One region of the Leptolyngbya sp. FACHB-261 genome, then DNA from elsewhere that is predicted to be linked to it. Evidence: predicted binding sites of a transcription regulator. Region 1 holds the regulator's gene; each other region holds the start of a gene.

The links. Region 1 encodes NtcA, which controls nitrogen genes in cyanobacteria. Its sites were predicted from a motif close to TTTGTANNNNNNNNTACAAA; they were not measured.
Region 2: a site for NtcA is predicted at 1,832-1,851, ahead of H6F94_RS06325 (ammonium transporter). Genes of this name have one in related genera too.
Region 3: a site for NtcA is predicted at 2,272-2,291, ahead of H6F94_RS06105 (MSMEG_0572/Sll0783 family nitrogen starvation response protein). Genes of this name have one in related genera too.
Region 4: a site for NtcA is predicted at 2,183-2,202, ahead of hpf (ribosome hibernation-promoting factor, HPF/YfiA family). Genes of this name have one in related genera too.

Annotation. Positions count from the first base shown of each region.
Region 1 is NZ_JACJPL010000001.1:446,998-451,209, forward strand. Features, by position in the region: gene H6F94_RS02035 (DUF4335 domain-containing protein) at 1-402, shown strand, start outside; gene dps (DNA starvation/stationary phase protection protein Dps) at 533-1,060, opposite strand; gene fabI (enoyl-ACP reductase FabI) at 1,193-1,969, opposite strand; gene ntcA (global nitrogen regulator NtcA) at 2,225-2,896, shown strand; gene H6F94_RS02055 (3'(2'),5'-bisphosphate nucleotidase CysQ family protein) at 2,942-3,796, shown strand.
Region 2 is NZ_JACJPL010000015.1:34,690-38,901, reverse strand. Features, by position in the region: gene H6F94_RS06330 (2-isopropylmalate synthase) at 1-1,247, opposite strand, end outside; gene H6F94_RS06325 (ammonium transporter) at 2,012-3,493, shown strand; gene H6F94_RS06320 (pentapeptide repeat-containing protein) at 3,732-4,212, shown strand, end outside.
Region 3 is NZ_JACJPL010000013.1:194,099-198,310, reverse strand. Features, by position in the region: gene topA (type I DNA topoisomerase) at 1-614, shown strand, start outside; gene H6F94_RS06110 (LuxR C-terminal-related transcriptional regulator) at 716-2,146, shown strand; gene H6F94_RS06105 (MSMEG_0572/Sll0783 family nitrogen starvation response protein) at 2,502-2,984, shown strand; gene H6F94_RS06100 (Nit6803 family nitrilase) at 2,994-4,040, shown strand; gene H6F94_RS06095 (MSMEG_0568 family radical SAM protein) at 4,083-4,212, shown strand, end outside.
Region 4 is NZ_JACJPL010000027.1:174,764-178,975, reverse strand. Features, by position in the region: gene H6F94_RS20435 (ssl2009 family thylakoid membrane protein) at 1-56, opposite strand, end outside; gene upp (uracil phosphoribosyltransferase) at 230-889, opposite strand; gene H6F94_RS20425 (VOC family protein) at 917-1,297, opposite strand; gene hpf (ribosome hibernation-promoting factor, HPF/YfiA family) at 1,469-2,125, opposite strand; gene lipB (lipoyl(octanoyl) transferase LipB) at 2,304-3,008, shown strand; gene H6F94_RS20410 (alpha/beta hydrolase) at 3,080-3,610, shown strand; gene H6F94_RS20405 (FHA domain-containing protein) at 3,823-4,212, shown strand, end outside.

The DNA of each region.
Region 1 (4,212 bases):
ACTGCCACCGCTCCGCCTACCATTAGTGATTCCCAAGCGATCAGCAGCCTGCGTCAGCAGATCTACGACGAGATTGACAAAGCTTGGAGAACGACCCCGACTTTCCGCAGCGATCTCACCTACCGGCTCTCGGTCAATGCCAATGGCTTACTGACTGGCTACCGAGCTCTGGATGCAAACTCGGAGCAGTTTGTCAGAGATACGCCTTTACAATCCCTGCTCTACGTACCGGTGCCTACGCCCAATGCCACTCCCTCACCCGTTGAGACGTCCTCAACCTCGCAGGAGCCAACCGCACAGTTCGAAGCCACGTTCACACCGGACGGCAAGCTGAGTGTAGAACCCTACACGGAACCGGCTACAAGCGAAAGCGAGACTGCGACACCAGCAGCCTCGCCTTGACATAAATGAAAGCTCAAGTAACCTCCCTAGTCCAAACAGGGCTACGGAGGTTACTTATTTAGGCTCGATTGGATCTTAAATACCCCTGCCTTATACCTGCTTATGGCTAGGCTAAAGGCAACTAGACAGGCTAGTCCAGGGTTGCAGACGATTGCAGGTGGGCTTCTAAGAACCACAGGCGCATATCAACGGCGCGCGAGATCTCGGTGTAGAGATCAGCGGTGTCCTTGTCTCCTAGAGAATCAGAGTCGTCAATAGCCGTACGGATGCGGCTGCTGTACTGGCCGTAGCGCTCGACGAGGGCTTCGACGTGCTCTCTGCCTTCAACAGCTCCCAGGGGATACTCCGGTAAGGCAGAGGCCTCTGCGGCCATGCGCGCCGTTCCTTGGGCAATGCCACCGAGCGTTGTCGCTCGTTCAGCCAATAAATCCACGAAGCCCAGCACTTCCGTCGCTAGCTCATCAAACAGCAGATGCAGCTGGTAGAAGTTCATGCCCTTGACGTTCCAGTGAGCTTGCTTCACTTGGGTGTAAAGGTCGAGCGTGTCGGCCAGGTGCTGGTTCAACATGCCGATTAGCTGCGTGCGCTTCTCAGCAGGGATGTTGATGCGGCTCTGATACTGTGCGGTCTTTGCCGTCTTGGTCTGACTGACTGCCATCTTTAACTCTCCTGTCGCAGAGATACTAAAACGAACTCATTACGACTACGCTTAGTCTAGCAAGAAATGCCCTACTCTGTCAAAGGCGCAGTTGTCAAGCGTGCTTAAACCACGTCTGTAGGCGGAGTGAGATTAAGCTCCCATGATCTCGTAGCCACCGTCTACATAGATGATTTGGCCGGTGATGCCACTCGACAAGTCACTACACAAGAAGGCAGCCGTATTGCCCACTTCCAAGGGGGTAACCGAACGGCGGAGAGGCGCTACTTCTTCAACATGGTGGATCATGTCCAGGATGCCGCCAATTGCTGAGGATGCCAGTGTTCGAATCGGACCGGCAGAGATGGCATTCACGCGAATGTTTTGGGGGCCCAGCTCGGCAGCTAGATAGCGAGTGTTGCACTCAAGAGCGGCTTTAGCAGTGCCAGCTAGGTTATAGCCTGGGATCACCCGTACCCCGCCGAGGTAGCTGAGCGTTACTACGCTGCCTCCTTGAGTCATCAGGTGCTTTGTAGCTCCGCACAGTTGGACCAGTGAGTAGGCGCTGATATCAAGGGCTTGATTAAAGCCAGCGCGGGAGATGTCGCTGAAATTGCAAGTGAGGTCTTCTTTATTCACGAAAGCAAGGCAATGGATCAAGATATCCAGGCGACCCCACTTTTCCTGAATAGCAGCGACCATCTCCTCGATCTGCGCATCATTCTGGACATTGCAAGGCAGAAGCAAATCTGGGGCTAGTGGCTCGACCAACTCGGCAACCTTAGCGCGATAGCGATCTCGCTCATCGGGCAGGTAGGTGATAGCGAGGTTGGCTCCAGCCTTGTGCAAGGACTGGGCAATACCCCAGGCAATAGAACGATTGTTGGCAATGCCAGTGACCAGCGCATTTTTTCCGGTCAGGTCAAGCATGGATCTCTCCAGATCGGGTGGCGGCGTGACGAGATCTTACGATACAGCAGCCCTGCCTCTCTCCCGCTCCAGAATCCAGTCTCGTATCACCGCTCAGCAAAACTAAAGTCTGTTGTGATACCGTTTGGTCAAAATTGGTTACCTGTAATACAAACCGCAAGCCTTGAGTAGGTTTAAGTGATGAAAACTTAGTCAGGGCGTTCAGCAAGCCTTGAGATCATCCAGACCGGGAGGGATAGAGGTGGGGAAGGAACGATGGTTGTGACCCAAGATCGGCCTCTAGCGGCGGTTTTCCGCCAGATGAACAATGGTCTATTTCCGCCGATGGTGGAAACCTTCGAGCGGGGTAAGACAATCTTTTTCCCGGGTGACCCAGCGGAGCGAGTTTACTTTCTGCTCAAGGGAGCGGTCAAGCTTTCGCGGGTCTATGAAGCAGGTGAAGAAATCACCGTCGCCTTGCTACGCGAAAACAGTGTCTTCGGCGTGCTGTCTCTGATTACGGGCAACCGCTCTGACCGCTTCTATCACTCTGTGGCCTTCACCCCGGTGGAACTGGTTTCAGTGCCGATTGAGCAGGTGGAGAAAGCGCTCAAGGAAGACCCAGAACTCTCAATGGTGTTGCTGCGTGGCCTCTCCTCGCGCATTTTGCAAACCGAGATGATGATTGAGACCCTGGCCCACCGCGATATGGGCTCTCGTCTGGTGAGCTTCTTGCTGATCCTCTGCCGTGACTTTGGTGTGCCGGGCGCAGAGGGCGTCACCGTGGATCTGAAGCTCTCGCACCAAGCCATTGCTGAGGCTATTGGCTCTACGCGAGTTACCGTCACTCGGCTGCTGGGCGACTTGCGTAAGCAAAAGATGATCTCAATTCATAAGAAAAAGATCACGGTCCATAATCCAGTGCTGCTGGGCCGCCGTTTCACCTAATTTTTCAGGATCTCTAGAGGCGCAGCCTTCAGCTAGACTGCACCCATGACTTCAACTTTCATGCCCGATTTGTCCGCCCTGCTCCCCATCGCCCGCAACGCTGCTTGGGGCGCAGCCGATATTCTGCTGGAGCACTACAACGGCCACAGCGATTTGCAGGTAGACGAGAAGAAGGACGGCCCTGTTACGGCTGCAGATCTAGCCGTGAATCGTCATCTTCTGTCTACGCTTCAAACTGCCTTGGGCAATGAGCATTTTGCCTACCTCAGCGAGGAGACAGCTGACGTACCCAGCCGTTTTGAGAAACAGTGGGTTTGGATCATTGATCCGCTGGATGGCACTCGCGACTTTATTGACCGCACTGGCGAGTTTGCCGTTCATATTGCGCTGGTGCATCAAGGCCGTCCGGTATTGGCTGTCGTCGCTTATCCGATGGTGCAGAAGCTCTACACCGCTGTGCAAGGCCAGGGCAGTCAGGTAGAAACTCGGGATGGCACTGCTCATGCCTTGCAGGTGTCTGACCGGCAGCAGCCTGAGCAAATGCGTTTGATTGTGAGCCGCAGCCACCGGGACGGCAAGCTAGACCGCTTACTGGCCAAACTTCCAAAGGCGGACCAGCGGGCTGTTGGCAGCATTGGCTGTAAGTTCGCTTCGATCACAGAGCAGGAGACCGACTTCTACGTAGCCCTCTCTGGCAAAAGCGCACCCAAGGATTGGGATCTAGCTGCACCTGAACTAATTTTGACGGAAGCAGGTGGTCAGGTTAGCCGCTTTGACGGCAGCCTGCTGGAGTACAACCGCGCTGATGTGAGCCAATGGGGCGGCATCCTGGCCAGCAATGGCCATGCCCATAACAAGCTTTGTGCATTGGCAGAAGCAGCACTTGCAGAGGTGACATGAGAATGGCTGAGGGGTAACTTGGCTTAAGCTATACCAAGGCTTAGGCCAGCGGCTCCCCTCAATCTTCCAGGGATTTTCGTGTTGAACCTCGTTCAGCACCTCTAGGCTGCTTACCTGACATCAGAGGCTCTGTGAAGCTGAAGTGAGGCATCAGCCAACTTTCTTTTTGGCTGATGAAGACTCTGAGGAGAGTCCATTTCGAGTGTTTCAGTAAAAATACTAGTCACTTATTATCAGGCTGTGCAGCCAAAACTTCTGACGCTTTTTGCATCTACCCGTTGAATATGAGCATCTGCAACTATGGATATCATTGCTCAGTCTAGGGCAGATGGATTGCAGTATTAAGCAAGGAGTTGCATAAGCCAATGTAGAACGTTAAAGATACTCCTAGCCAGATTGCTAATCAGCTAGATGAG
Region 2 (4,212 bases), on a different contig from region 1:
AGCTGGAAGGCTTGCGGATAGCTGCGCACTTCATCATTGACAATTGCTTCGAGGTCCCAGTCAGAGATCTCTTTCTTCTTGTCAGCTAATTCTTTGAAGCGCAGGAAAGCCTTGTTGAGATCTTGCTCGGATAGCTCAAAGCCCAGCTCCTTGAGCCGAGTGCGGAAGGCATTGCGCCCAGAGTGCTTGCCCAGAATAATCAGGTTTTCTGAAAGACCAATGGATTGAGCATCCATAATCTCGTAGGTCAGCTTGTGCTTCAGCACTCCGTCTTGGTGAATGCCAGATTCATGAGCAAAGGCATTGGCTCCCACAATCGCTTTGTTAGGCTGAACCAACATGCCGGTGAGGTTGGAAACCAAGCGCGAGGTCTTATAAATCTGTTGGGCGTCAATGTTGCACAGAGGCACTTCTGAGTCAGCGGGGCGACCGAACATCGGGTTGAATAACTTGCGCCGCACGTACAAGGCCATCACCATTTCTTCGAGGGCCGCATTGCCGGCCCGTTCGCCAATGCCGTTGATCGTGCTCTCGACCTGACGGGCACCGTTCTTAATGGCTGCTAGGGAGTTGGCAACTGCTAAACCCAAATCATTGTGGCAGTGGACTGAGATAACAGCCTGATCGATGTTGGGCACATTTTCTTTGATGCCTCGAATCAAGGCCCCGAACTCTTCAGGAGTGGTGTAGCCGACCGTGTCAGGAATGTTGACAGTGGTGGCACCGGCGGCAATGGCCCGCTCCAAAACCTGATAGAGAAATTCGGGGTCAGAACGGCCTGCATCTTCGGGTGAGAACTCGACATCCTCGACTAGAGATCGGGCGTAAGTCACCATTTCTTCAGCGATTGCCAACACCTCAGCCCGGGTCTTCCGAAGCTTGAACTCCAGATGAATATCGGAGGTGGCAATGAAGGTATGGATTCGCTTGCGGACAGCAGGCTTTACAGCGGCGGCGGCGGCGTCAATGTCCTGCTTGGTTGCACGGGCCAGACCACAAATGATCGGTCCAGTTTCAGTGCCAACCACTTCAGCAATTTTGTGGACCGCCTCAAAATCGCCAGGGCTAGCAAATGGAAACCCGGCTTCAATCACATCCACACCTAGTCGGGCCAGTTGCTTGGCGATTACCAGCTTTTCTTCGCCGTTGAGCGTTGCACCAGGTGATTGTTCACCGTCGCGCAGCGTAGTGTCGAAGAAGATGACCCGATCCGAATGGGCAGGGACTGAAACCGCAGCGGTATCCATAGCTCAAAAACTCAAAGATTAAGTTGGGGTGGGCACTTTCAATATCCTATCGCGCTCATTTGTCAGACTGAGCTTGATAGAGATAGCTCTAAAGCAGTTAATCAAGCATTACTGGAGAAGGGTTAAGCGAGGATAAGGCGCTCTTAGGAAGCAACTGCTTCAATTCCTCTATCTACAGGTGCAAAACTTGACCCTGTTCAAATGTTCTAGAGCCTCTTTTGATAGCTGTAGGTACACTGCTTGCGGTGCCAGACAGCTAGGCTTCAGCTCAACGTTATTCTCCATAACCTGCAAAGTGAAAATCGCACGGAGCGGAGAGGGAGTACGCGGGTAAATCCCCTGTTAAAGCAGTGTTTACCGTTCGGATTTTTCAGGTTGCTGGCCCTGTCTGGTGCTGCGCTACTCGGGCTCAAACAACTGGCTCGGCTCAAGCGGCTACTGTTGCTGCTTGGACCAGCGCGGCTACCCCTTCATGCTGGTAGCCGCCGCTCTAGGGTTGAAAAGTTCACACATATGGCCTTCAAAGCGTGACATATTACTCCGGGTTTCGAGATTCGAGCAGATATGTATGCCCAAAACCCAGTTTTGTAGTTACCGATACACTTGATGCCTCTGTAGAAAACTAGGATGCAGCCAAAGTTTTCTCTGAGATTTCCCGCAAGGTAAGCCCCGCTATGAGATGGAATAGTCCAGCAAAGAGGAGAATCCCCAGTCGGGGAGACAGCCTCGCTTCGAGAAGAGCTTCGGCTTCAACTACTGGTTTGATGACCTACTGGAAGAGTTTGGTCATTGAGTGGAAATACTGCATCCCCCTAGCGATTCTGATTGGGGTTGGCTGGGGCTGGAGCGTCAGGGCGCAGGATGCAGCCACAATCGACTACGCTACCCCGGCAGGTCTCAAGGTTGGCCTAGATACCATGTGGACTCTGTTCGCTGGCTTTTTGGTGTTCTTTATGAACGCTGGATTTGCCTTGGTAGAGTCCGGCATGTGCCGCGTCAAGAATGCCGTCAACATTCTGTCCAAGAACCTGATCGTATTTGCGCTGTCAACCATTGCCTATTGGGCGATTGGCTTCGCCTTTATGTTTGGGGATGGCAGTCCAGTCATTGGACTGAATGGCTTCTTCTTATCGGGAGCAGACAACAGTCCTGCGACTGCTGATGCCTATGAGGGTGTTTTCAGCGCTTTAAGCTGGACTGGTATTCCTTTGACTGCGAAGTTTTTCTTCCAACTCGTGTTTGCTGGAACAGCAGCAACGATTGTCTCCGGCGCTGTGGCTGAGCGAATTAAGTTCATTGACTTCTTGATCTTCAGCTTGGTGATCGTCGGCGTGATCTACCCGATCGGCGGCCACTGGATCTGGGGCGGCGGTTTCCTGGCTCAGTGGGGTTTCTGGGACTTCGCCGGTTGCACCGTAGTGCACTCGATCGGCGGTTGGTGCGCGCTGATGGGAGCTTACTTCCTCGGCCCCCGTTTGGGTCGCTATGTCAACGGTCAAGTTGTGGCTATGCCCGGTCACAACCTGGGTTTGGCAACTCTGGGCTGTCTGATTCTATGGCTGGGTTGGTTTGGCTTTAACCCCGGTTCGACCATGGCTTTGGATGCTAATCTGATCGGCCACATCGCCTTAACCACCAACCTGGGTGGTTCGGCGGGTGCTATCGCAGCAACGATTGTGGCTTGGGTCAAGTTTGGGAAGCCTGACCTGACCATGATCATTAACGGCATCTTGGCTGGTCTAGTGGCAGTGACAGCTAGTTGTGCCTTCATCAGTGCGGGTAGTGCGGTAATCATTGGTGCGATCGGTGGCGTTCTGGTCGTTTTCGCAGTCGGTTTCTTTGACAGCATCAAGATCGACGACCCCGTGGGTGCCGTTTCGGTTCACCTGGTCAACGGGATCTGGGGCACCTTGGCTCTGGGTCTGTTTGCACAGTCTCCCTGGGCTCCAGAGGCGATGGGCAATGGTCTGCTCTTCGGTGGCGGTAGCAAACTGCTGTTTGCTCAAATCATTGGCATTCTGATGGTCGGGGCTCTGTCCGTGGCGCTCAGCAGCATCACCTGGTTGGCCCTGAAGTCAGTGCTGGGTCTGCGCGTGACGCCCGAAGAAGAGTACGAGGGTCTGGATCTCGGCGAGCATGGGATGGTGGCCTACAGCGGCTTTGCGACCGAAGTTGATTCAGACGCTCCAATCATGGAGGGTGGCAACCTCGGCAAGGCTTCGAGTGTAAGAGGCTTCCCTGACTAAACAAGTGTCCAATATGGCTGTTTAACCTCTATCTGCCCTGCTGTTGAATTGCAGCAGGGCTTTTTGTTGCTAGGTTGTCGGGATCTTCTTGGCGAATCTTAAAGGCTTCTAGAATGTCTTCAAACGCTAGTGCAATCGCTCCTAGCGCTATGATTCTTCAACCAAGGCATTGAACCCAAGGCACTGAAACCAGGGCACAGAAATCAGGGCACTTAGCTGACATCCAGGAGTGAGATAGATGAAAAACCAGAGTGTAGAAGCTTACCAGGCAGCTGAGATTGCCACATATCCTGGCGAATCTATCTTCGCTGAGCGCTTCACTCTGCAAGATCTCTATGTCCCTTTAGCCGCGAAACCTGTAACTCCTGCAGGCAAAGTAGACGAATCGGCAACAACATTCGACCTGGAAGGCTGGGTCAAGGAAGCTCTGCAAAAATCCAGTCAGCAGGAGCAAGTTCTGCTCATTCAAGCGACAACTGGCCGGGGCAAGAGCACCTTTTGCAAACTGTTTGCCAATTGGGTCCGACAGCATTGGTATCCAGCCTGGACTCCTATTGTGATTCAGTTGAGCAATCTGCAAAGTATTGGGTCTAATTTTGAGACGACTTTGCGCTCAGGACTCGATTGGGAGTTTGCGAAAGACGAGCATTGGTTGGCCAAGGCTGATAGCCGCTTTTTGTTTCTGTTGGATGGTCTAGATGAGTTACCCTTCGCAGCGA
Region 3 (4,212 bases), on a different contig from region 1:
AGGTAATCCTGGCTCAATTTCCAACTGCGCCGCCACGCACTGGCTCACGAGAACGAGAGCGCTCTCGAACCAAGTGCCCCCAATGCAAACAATCTATGTCCAAGCTGCCCTCTAAAAAGGTCGCTAAGAAGTATTTCCTGAAGTGTGAAAATGGTTGTGCTGATGTAGTGATGTTCTGGTCAGATCTGCGCAAGACTTGGGAAACACCTCATACCAAGACGAACTCGGCAGCTGAGCCGAAGTTTCAACCGGGGCAAAGCCAGCCAGCCAAAAGACCAGTCACAAAAAGACCAGCAGTCAAAGAGAACCAGCCAGCCAAAGCCCGCACTACTACTAAGCGGAGCCGGAAGAAGCCGTTAGAAGCTTTAGAGAGTCCTAAAGAGCGATTGAGTTTGAATCAGAACAGCCCTAAAACGGCTCAGGCACCTGCCACTTCAGTTGAGAGTTTACGCGCTTGGTATCAGGCAGCTAGGAGCTTAGGGAAATCGGAGCAGTACCTCAAGCGGATTGCGGAAGTTGCCCATGAATTTAAAGCCGGACAACCGCTCTCCGATAAAGTCATGCTTGCAATGCAGCAGGACCTAAGCTTATTGGCTGCGCAGAAACCGTCCTAAGCCAGGGCTGTAGGGCTCGAATACCAGCAGAAGTGAGTTGAGATACAGAGTCAAGGAGGGATTTAGGCATCAATGAGATTGGAGTCTTCGATAGACGTTCAATGCCTGACCCCATCGCTGAATTACTCGATTCGACACGGCTCCTATTCGATTTACAACAAGGCAATGAGATCGCTCAGGGTTTCTCGGGCTGTCTTGACCCAGAGGAAATTGCAGCCTGGGTGACGCGTGGGCTGGTTGAAAAATTCAATTGCGCCTTTGCCCGAATCTGGCTTTTGGAACCAGATCAAAAGACTCTGAGGCTGGTCGCCTCCTCTGGCATGTATACCCATGTCAATGGGTTCTTTGCCAAGATCCCAATGGGAGCCTACAAAGTTGGCAAAATCGCTCAGAACCGTGTTTCTTTCCTCAGCAATAACTTAGCTGATGAGCCTTGGGTGGGCAATCGAGAATGGGCAATTGCTAACAATATTCGAGGTTTTGCAGGTTATCCTCTGGCCATTAAAGGCAGAGTTGTTGGTGTCTTAGCGACCTTCAGTTATCACACAATGGCACCAGAGTTTTTAGAGGTTTTACAAACTCTGTGCACAATGGTGACAGTTGCCTTAGATGCAGCTTTGCAACATCAAAAAGAGAAGGAGTCTTGGCAGTCTTCAGCCCAGAGCTTATCTTTTAATTATCTTTCGCTATCTGATCAGATTGCCAGCATTTTAGCTTCGGCTCGCTTAACACTAGTCGGCACAGAGCAACCTCTATCGCTACCCCTGATTCACGTTTTTCTACAAACAGCAGAAATTTTAAATCAGCTCAAGTGTGCTTATTGTCGGTTAATTTACACGGCAGAATCTGTTGCACTGGAAGCCATTGTTCCTGCCCCCGACCTAAACACTGAGGAGCCTAAAGAGTGGGTGCGATCAGTCTTAGGCGATTTGTTCTTCACGACTGCTTGTTTAGGGGGAACCCTACACACTCAAATCGAAAGTAACCAGCGTGCAATTCAGATCTTACTCAAGATTCCCTATCCTCACTCTGCTCTGGGAGCGCGCTTGCAAATTCGTTGTAGTTCTCCAGGTTTGCAGTTGGCATTCACTCACTTAGCTTTTTTAGCAGGGCTAAGAGTTTGCGATACAGCCGACGACGAGGTGCCTTTACTGACTGATGATCTGGTGCAATGCCAAGCTGCTAAACGAGGCATATGGATTAATCAGAAAAAGCAGGCAGTCCCGAAGGGAATTAAAGCCCAGATTGATTTATCAGTCAGTCCGGAGCAGCTACGGCAGGCGATTGGAGCAGCCAGTCAAGGTAAGAGTTGGGGAATCGACGCCGCTACTGTGCAGCAACTGCTCTCAGACCGGGAATTGGAAATTATGGCTTTACTGGCTCAGGGGCTGCGGGACCGCGATATTGCTAGCCAGCTCATGATCAGCGAGAGCACCGTCAAGTTTCATATGAATAACACTCTTACTAAGCTAAAGGCACGGACTCGCTATCAGGCGCTGCATCAGGTCATGGTGAATGGCTGGATTGGCTAAAAAATACAGCTGAGTTCCAACCAACCATGGTTAACCTATCGAAATCGACAGGTATGGAGGACAAGTTTAGTTCAATCTGAACCGTATCGCTTGTTATGCCTGGTCTTAGTGCTAGACCTAAAGCTTTCGTATTGGTAGATACAAAACCTCATTGAAGCGGAACTTAACCTTGCACACAACCCCAAGGGCTGGAGGTTAAACCAAACAGTTAATGCTGTTAATTGCCTACAGCACCCCTAGAGCCTGGAGATTGAGTTGTTTGTGTAGATCTCACTTCTTCCAAGTGACTTTATTGAGCATTTCCATTCTCTGTTAGCTCTAGGAACTACAAACCTTATGGCCTTAGGAGAAAACTATGCCTGAAGTAACCGCCCCCGCCCATCAAGTTGGTGACTTCTTTGTCGATTACGAAGAAAAAGTATTTCCTGACGTCAAAGCAGACCCAGGCGAAAAAGCACTCGTAACTTTCCACACGGTTGCCTTTGAAGGTTCGATTGGTTTCGTGAATCTATTGCAGGCGACCCGCTTGCAACGTAAGGGATTCGAAACCTCAATTCTACTTTATGGTCCTGGTGTCACTTTGGGCGTTCAGCGCGGCTTTCCTAAGATCGGGGATGAAGCCTTCCCTGGACATCAGAACTTTAATAATCAGATCAGCAAATTCATCTCTGAAGGCGGCAAAGTCTACGCCTGTCGCTTCGCCTTACAAGCCTTATACGGCCACGGCGAACCGTCTCTGATTCCGGGAATTCGTCCGATTAGTCCCCTCGATGTGTTGGATCTGGTGCTCCTGCATCGTAAAGATGGTGCACTCATTCTCGATACCTGGACTCTCTAGAGACAAACCGTGGATTACTCCCGTAAAGTTCGAGCGGCAGCCGTACAAATTAGCCCGGTTCTGTTTAGCTGTGATGGCACAACCGAAAAAGTTTTACAGGCGATAGACCAAGCGGCTAAAGAAGGCGCGCAACTGGTCGTTTTTCCTGAGACCTTTGTTCCCTACTATCCCTATTTTTCGTTTGTGCAGCCTGCGGTGCTGATGGGCAAAGAGCACATGCGGCTCTACGAAGAAGCGGTGACAGTGCCTGGACCGGTCACAGAGGCAATCAGTTGTGCAGCCCGCTCTCACAGTATGGTCGTGGTGCTGGGGGTGAACGAGCGGGACAACGGTTCGCTCTACAATACCCAGCTGATCTTCGACGCTGATGGCACGCTGCTCCTCAAGCGACGCAAAATTACCCCCACTTACCACGAGCGGATGGTCTGGGGGCAGGGGGACGGTTCGGGCTTAAAGGTGCTGGATACAGCCGTAGGCAAGCTTGGGGCCCTTGCCTGTTGGGAGCATTACAATCCACTGGCTCGATTTGCCCTCATGGCTCAACACGAACAGATTCACTGTGCTCAGTTTCCTGGTTCCTTAGTCGGGCAGATTTTCACTGATCAAATCGAAGTCACGATCCGACATCATGCCTTGGAATCTGCCTGTTTTGTCGTCAATGCCACTGGTTGGCTCTCGCCTGAACAAGTAGCACAGATTACTGCCGATCCTCAGTTACAGCGAGTACTGAGTGGTGGCTGTAACACCGCAATCATCGGTCCCGAGGGCAATCATCTCTGTACACCGATCACTGAAGGAGAGGGAATTGCCATTGCTGACTTGGACTTCTCCCTGATCACTAAACGCAAGCGAATGATGGATTGTGTAGGGCATTATGCCCGTCCCGATCTACTACGGCTGCAAGTGAATATGGAGGCTAGAGCTTTGACGAAAACAGTTGGAAAGCAGGAACTGGACAAGGAGCCAGAAAAACCGGTGCAGGCATCGACTAATGGGCAAACTTCGAGTGGAATGCCTGTATCGGTTGACCCCTCATTGCTCATTACTAATTCCTAATTGCCGTTCAATCGTGTTCTGAAGAGGTTAACTGAACGCTGAATGCCTGTGAACAAACAACAGTTGATTACACAATTACAGTCCCACGGGCTGAAGCTGATTAAACCTGGGATTGGCGCTGACGGACGCAAAGGTGGAGCAGGTCCCTCCGACCACAAAGCCGTGACTGTAG
Region 4 (4,212 bases), on a different contig from region 1:
CCGACTGCTGCTCCCAAGGCTACCCCCGCGAGAAAGCCATCTGAACGCTCTTTCATGGACCCCTACTGTATAACAGCTCATTCAGCATAGCGAGTTGTGCGAAAACCCGTCTATGCCAGTGTTCAGAGATTTTATGGCGAGTTATCAGGATTTCAGTCCAAAGTCCTGAGTCAGGGCCTTGAGAGTCATCAGATTGACTCTTTGATTCCAATCAACAAACTCTTAGGCTTTATCCCAATCCAGTACCAAAGGTACGGTCACCGGCATCACCCAGGCCCGGCACAATGAAGCCATGCTCGTTGAGTCCCTCATCAATCATCGCTGTGTAGATACTCAGGCCTGGGTAGAGATTACTTAGCTTCTGAAGTGCTTGGGGAGCACAAACTACCGCAATAATGCGGGTGAAATCAGGATTGATGCCTCGGCGTGTTAATTCAGCCATGGTTGCCACGATAGTGCCGCCGGTCGCTAGCATCGGCTCTGGGATCAAAATTCGAGTGCGTGGGTCCAATTGCTCTGGCAGTTTATTCAGGTAGCAATGGGGCTCTAAAGTCTCCTCATCCCGAGCAAAACCTAAGTGGTAGATCGAGGCCAGAGGCAGTAGGGGTTGGCAGCCATCCAGGAGCGCTAGACCTGCTCGCAAAATTGGCACAATCGCAATCGGAATTTCCGCATCAATAAAGGTGGCTGGAGTTTCGGCGAGTGGCGTTTGTACCGTGCCCTCTCGAGTAGGCAGCCAATCTCGAATCGCTTCATAGGTCAACCAGCGCCCCAATTCGGTCATGCCGCTGCGAAAGATGGAGCTGGGTGTATCTTGGTCTCGCACCACTGCCAGCCAGTGCTTGATCAAGGGATGTTCTTTGACATACACACGCAGCTGCAGGGTCATAAGGTGATCTAGAAGGAAAGGCACCCCTCATGATAAGCGAGCAATTGGCTGGTACAGAATCAAGCGTGTACCCAGCGGATCATAATAGTCGATTTCTCGTCCGTGACTGGGCTGACGGAGAGAGCTGCTCGGTTGTAAGCCTAAAGTAGCCAGATGGGCCATTGCCGCTTCCAGGTCTGCAACCTCTAAACAAAGACTGACTGGGCAAAGACTACCTAGGCAAGGACTGGCTGGAGAGTTAGGTGTAGTGGTCAATGGTGCGGCAGCTTGTTCTGGTTTAAAAATGCCTAGGCGCAGACCTGGTAATTGAAATTCAATGTAAAAGGGCTGATCAATCTGAGGTTGACAGCCTAAAACTTGCTGGTAGAAATCTCGAAGTTTGGGTAAATCGGCCGCTGCCAGTGTCATTAGGCAAGCACTCAATGTTAATCCCATAGGCAACGCAGGCAGGTCCTAGAAAAGAAGTGCTTCTAGAGTTTAATGAAGTGAAAGTTGATCAAAACCCCCTGATTCTTAAGTGCTTGAATCAATTCCTCAAAGCACCGAATCAGGGGGAGTTTTAGTAGGTTGTGGCCCTAATTAATGGCGATTTTTGCTAGCTGGCTGATGGCTCTTGCCGTGGCTATGATTTTGCCCATTGTGGTTGCTATTATTTCCCCCATTAGCAATTACACTGTCGCGGGGCATTAGCAAACCATAACCGCCATGGTTGCGCTCATAGATGACATTAATCTCTCCAGTGAGAGCATTGCGGAACATATAGAAATCGTGGTCCACAAGTTCAAGCTGTTCTAGCGCTTCCTGCGGTGTCATTGCAGGCATAGCAAAGTATTTGGTGCGAACGACAGCCCCTGGCAGCTCAACTGGCCGATCTGTACTGGGCAGAGTCACTACATCCGGCAAGCTCAGTGTGTCTAGCTTGCTAGGTTGCGGTTTAGCCTGCTTTTTCTCCTTATATTTACGCAATTGCCGCTGGATCTTATCGGCAACCAGATCGATACTGGCGTAAAGGTTCTCGCTCGACTCCTCAGCTCGGATTACTGTACCGTTGGCAAAAATAGTAACTTCGGCAGCTTGTTGCGGTGCAGTCCGAGCATTATGAGCAACGGACAAATGAACATCGACTTCTGTGGTGAGAGTTTGAAAATGACTCACGGCTTTTTCAATCTTTTGATTGACGTACTCGCGAATCGCATCTGTAATCTCGATGTTTTTGCCCTGAATGACGAGCTTCATAAAGTTTGCCTCCCCTAAGTGTGGTGAGCGGTGAAGGTCGTGAATTAACCCTAACACTTCGTATTCTGGAGAACAGACACGCTTCAACTTTCTTCAGATTCTAGAAAATGAGTGATTACGCTCGTTGATTTATCTTGATAATCTATAGCCTAAGTTCCGCAAATTCCAGCTTGATTTTGTGAACACTATTTCTAGTGACTCAGTTACAAGCACGGCTCTACGTCGGCGTTGCTATCTTTACCAATTGGGTCAGATTCCGTATTTAGAGGTTTGGAACTGGCAGCGACAACTGGTAGAAGCGCGCAAGCAAAATCCTGGCTTGCCGGATGTGTTGCTGCTGCTAGAGCACTTGCCTGTTTATACCTTGGGGCAGGGCGCCAGTCTTGAGTTCCTCAAGTTCCAGACTGACTCCACAGTCGAACTGCATCGGGTAGAGCGGGGGGGAGAGGTTACTTACCACTGCCCAGGGCAACTTGTGGCTTACCCGATCTTGAACCTGAACTTCTATCAGCGTGACCTGCACTGGTACTTAAGGATTCTGGAAGAAGTGGTGATTCGGGTTCTAGCTCTCTATGGCTTGCCAGCCGAACGGATTCCCGGTCTAAGCGGAGTTTGGGTAGAGGGTCGTAAGCTCGCCGCTGTTGGTATCAAAGTCAGTCGTTGGCTGACGATGCATGGCATTGCCCTCAACGTTGACCCTGACTTGACTGGCTTTACGCAGATTGTGCCCTGTGGCATTGCTGACCGTCCGGTGGGCAGTTTGGCTCAGTTTTGCCCGGAGGTGCGACTAGAAGTGGTGCAGCAGCAAATGGCCACTGCCTTCGCAACCGTGCTGGGCTTAGACCTGTTGCCAATTGAAGGGCGGGATCCAACTGCAGGCTGAAGTAACGGGAACTCTGGCGTGGGAAGCTGGTCAGGGTACAAGTAGCCTAGAGGGCTTTAAGCCAAAGAGCCATGCTGCTCAAGTTTTCGCTCAAGCTGTCATTTAGTCTGTTGGGTCTATTAGCCTTCACGCTGCCAGCCAGCGCGGCTGAACAATTGGTTCTGACCTATGGTCCCCTCAGCCGTAGCTTTCCTGTCTCGGAGTTGAGGCAGTTGGCAGACACGGGTGAGGCTTCACCGTCACTTGGTGCATTACTGCGGACGGCGGGAAAAGACCCTCAAGATTTTCAGAAACTTTTGAACTCAGGCGTTGCAGTGCAGCCCCGGGTGTTGGACCAGGCGCTAAATAATCCTTTAGGAGAAGCGGCACTGGGTGAGTTGTCTGAGGGCATTCGACCGGCTCCAAATCGTCCCAACCCGCAAGCGCTGCGAGCTGCCCTGGTATTGTCTGCTAGCCAACGCCAACCCTTTAGCCTGGTTGATGTGATTGAGAACTATCCGACTCAGGAAGTCTACGTGGACGGGCGCCAGATTCAGCGTACCTACACCCGTTTCCAAGGCGTAATCGACCGGGTACAGGCTGCGCTGAGTATCTTGCGTTGAGCTTTAGCGTTGCTCTGTTGATCTAGCGACAAAACTCTTGCGGTGCAAGTTTGCGGCTGCTTGCATTTATATAATTTCGGGGCTGGAATTGAGCTGGAACTGCTGCACTAGACAGCAGCAGTTGCGTATCTGGTGCTGAGTATCTTGCCAACCATCCGGATCTTGGGCAGATGGCTGGGAAGAACTAGGTAACTATCGCTACCCAGTACTGTATGGGCAGTTCGCTGAAGTTAGGGCCAGACACCGGTTCTTCGATGACTTCTGCCGCCACGCGTCCTCTGGTCCAGCAGACTCGGGCATTTCTAACGCATTATCCAGATTTATATCGGGCGCTACTGGCCGATTGTGAGTTTGATCTGCGCGCCATTGCTTTGTTGATGAAGGCGCTGTTGTCGGCAGAATCACGGCTCAACAGTCGCACTCAGTTCTATCTTCAGGCGGTCAGCACTCGCGAGACCGCTTTTTTGATGACGAACCTACCGCCTGGCGAAGGGGCAGAGCCACTTGAGCCTCTAGAACAACCTGAGCCTGAAGTCCCAAGGGTTTATTGCACTAGACTCGGGCGCCAATGGCGTTTGGGTAGAGGACGCGCTAATGCCATT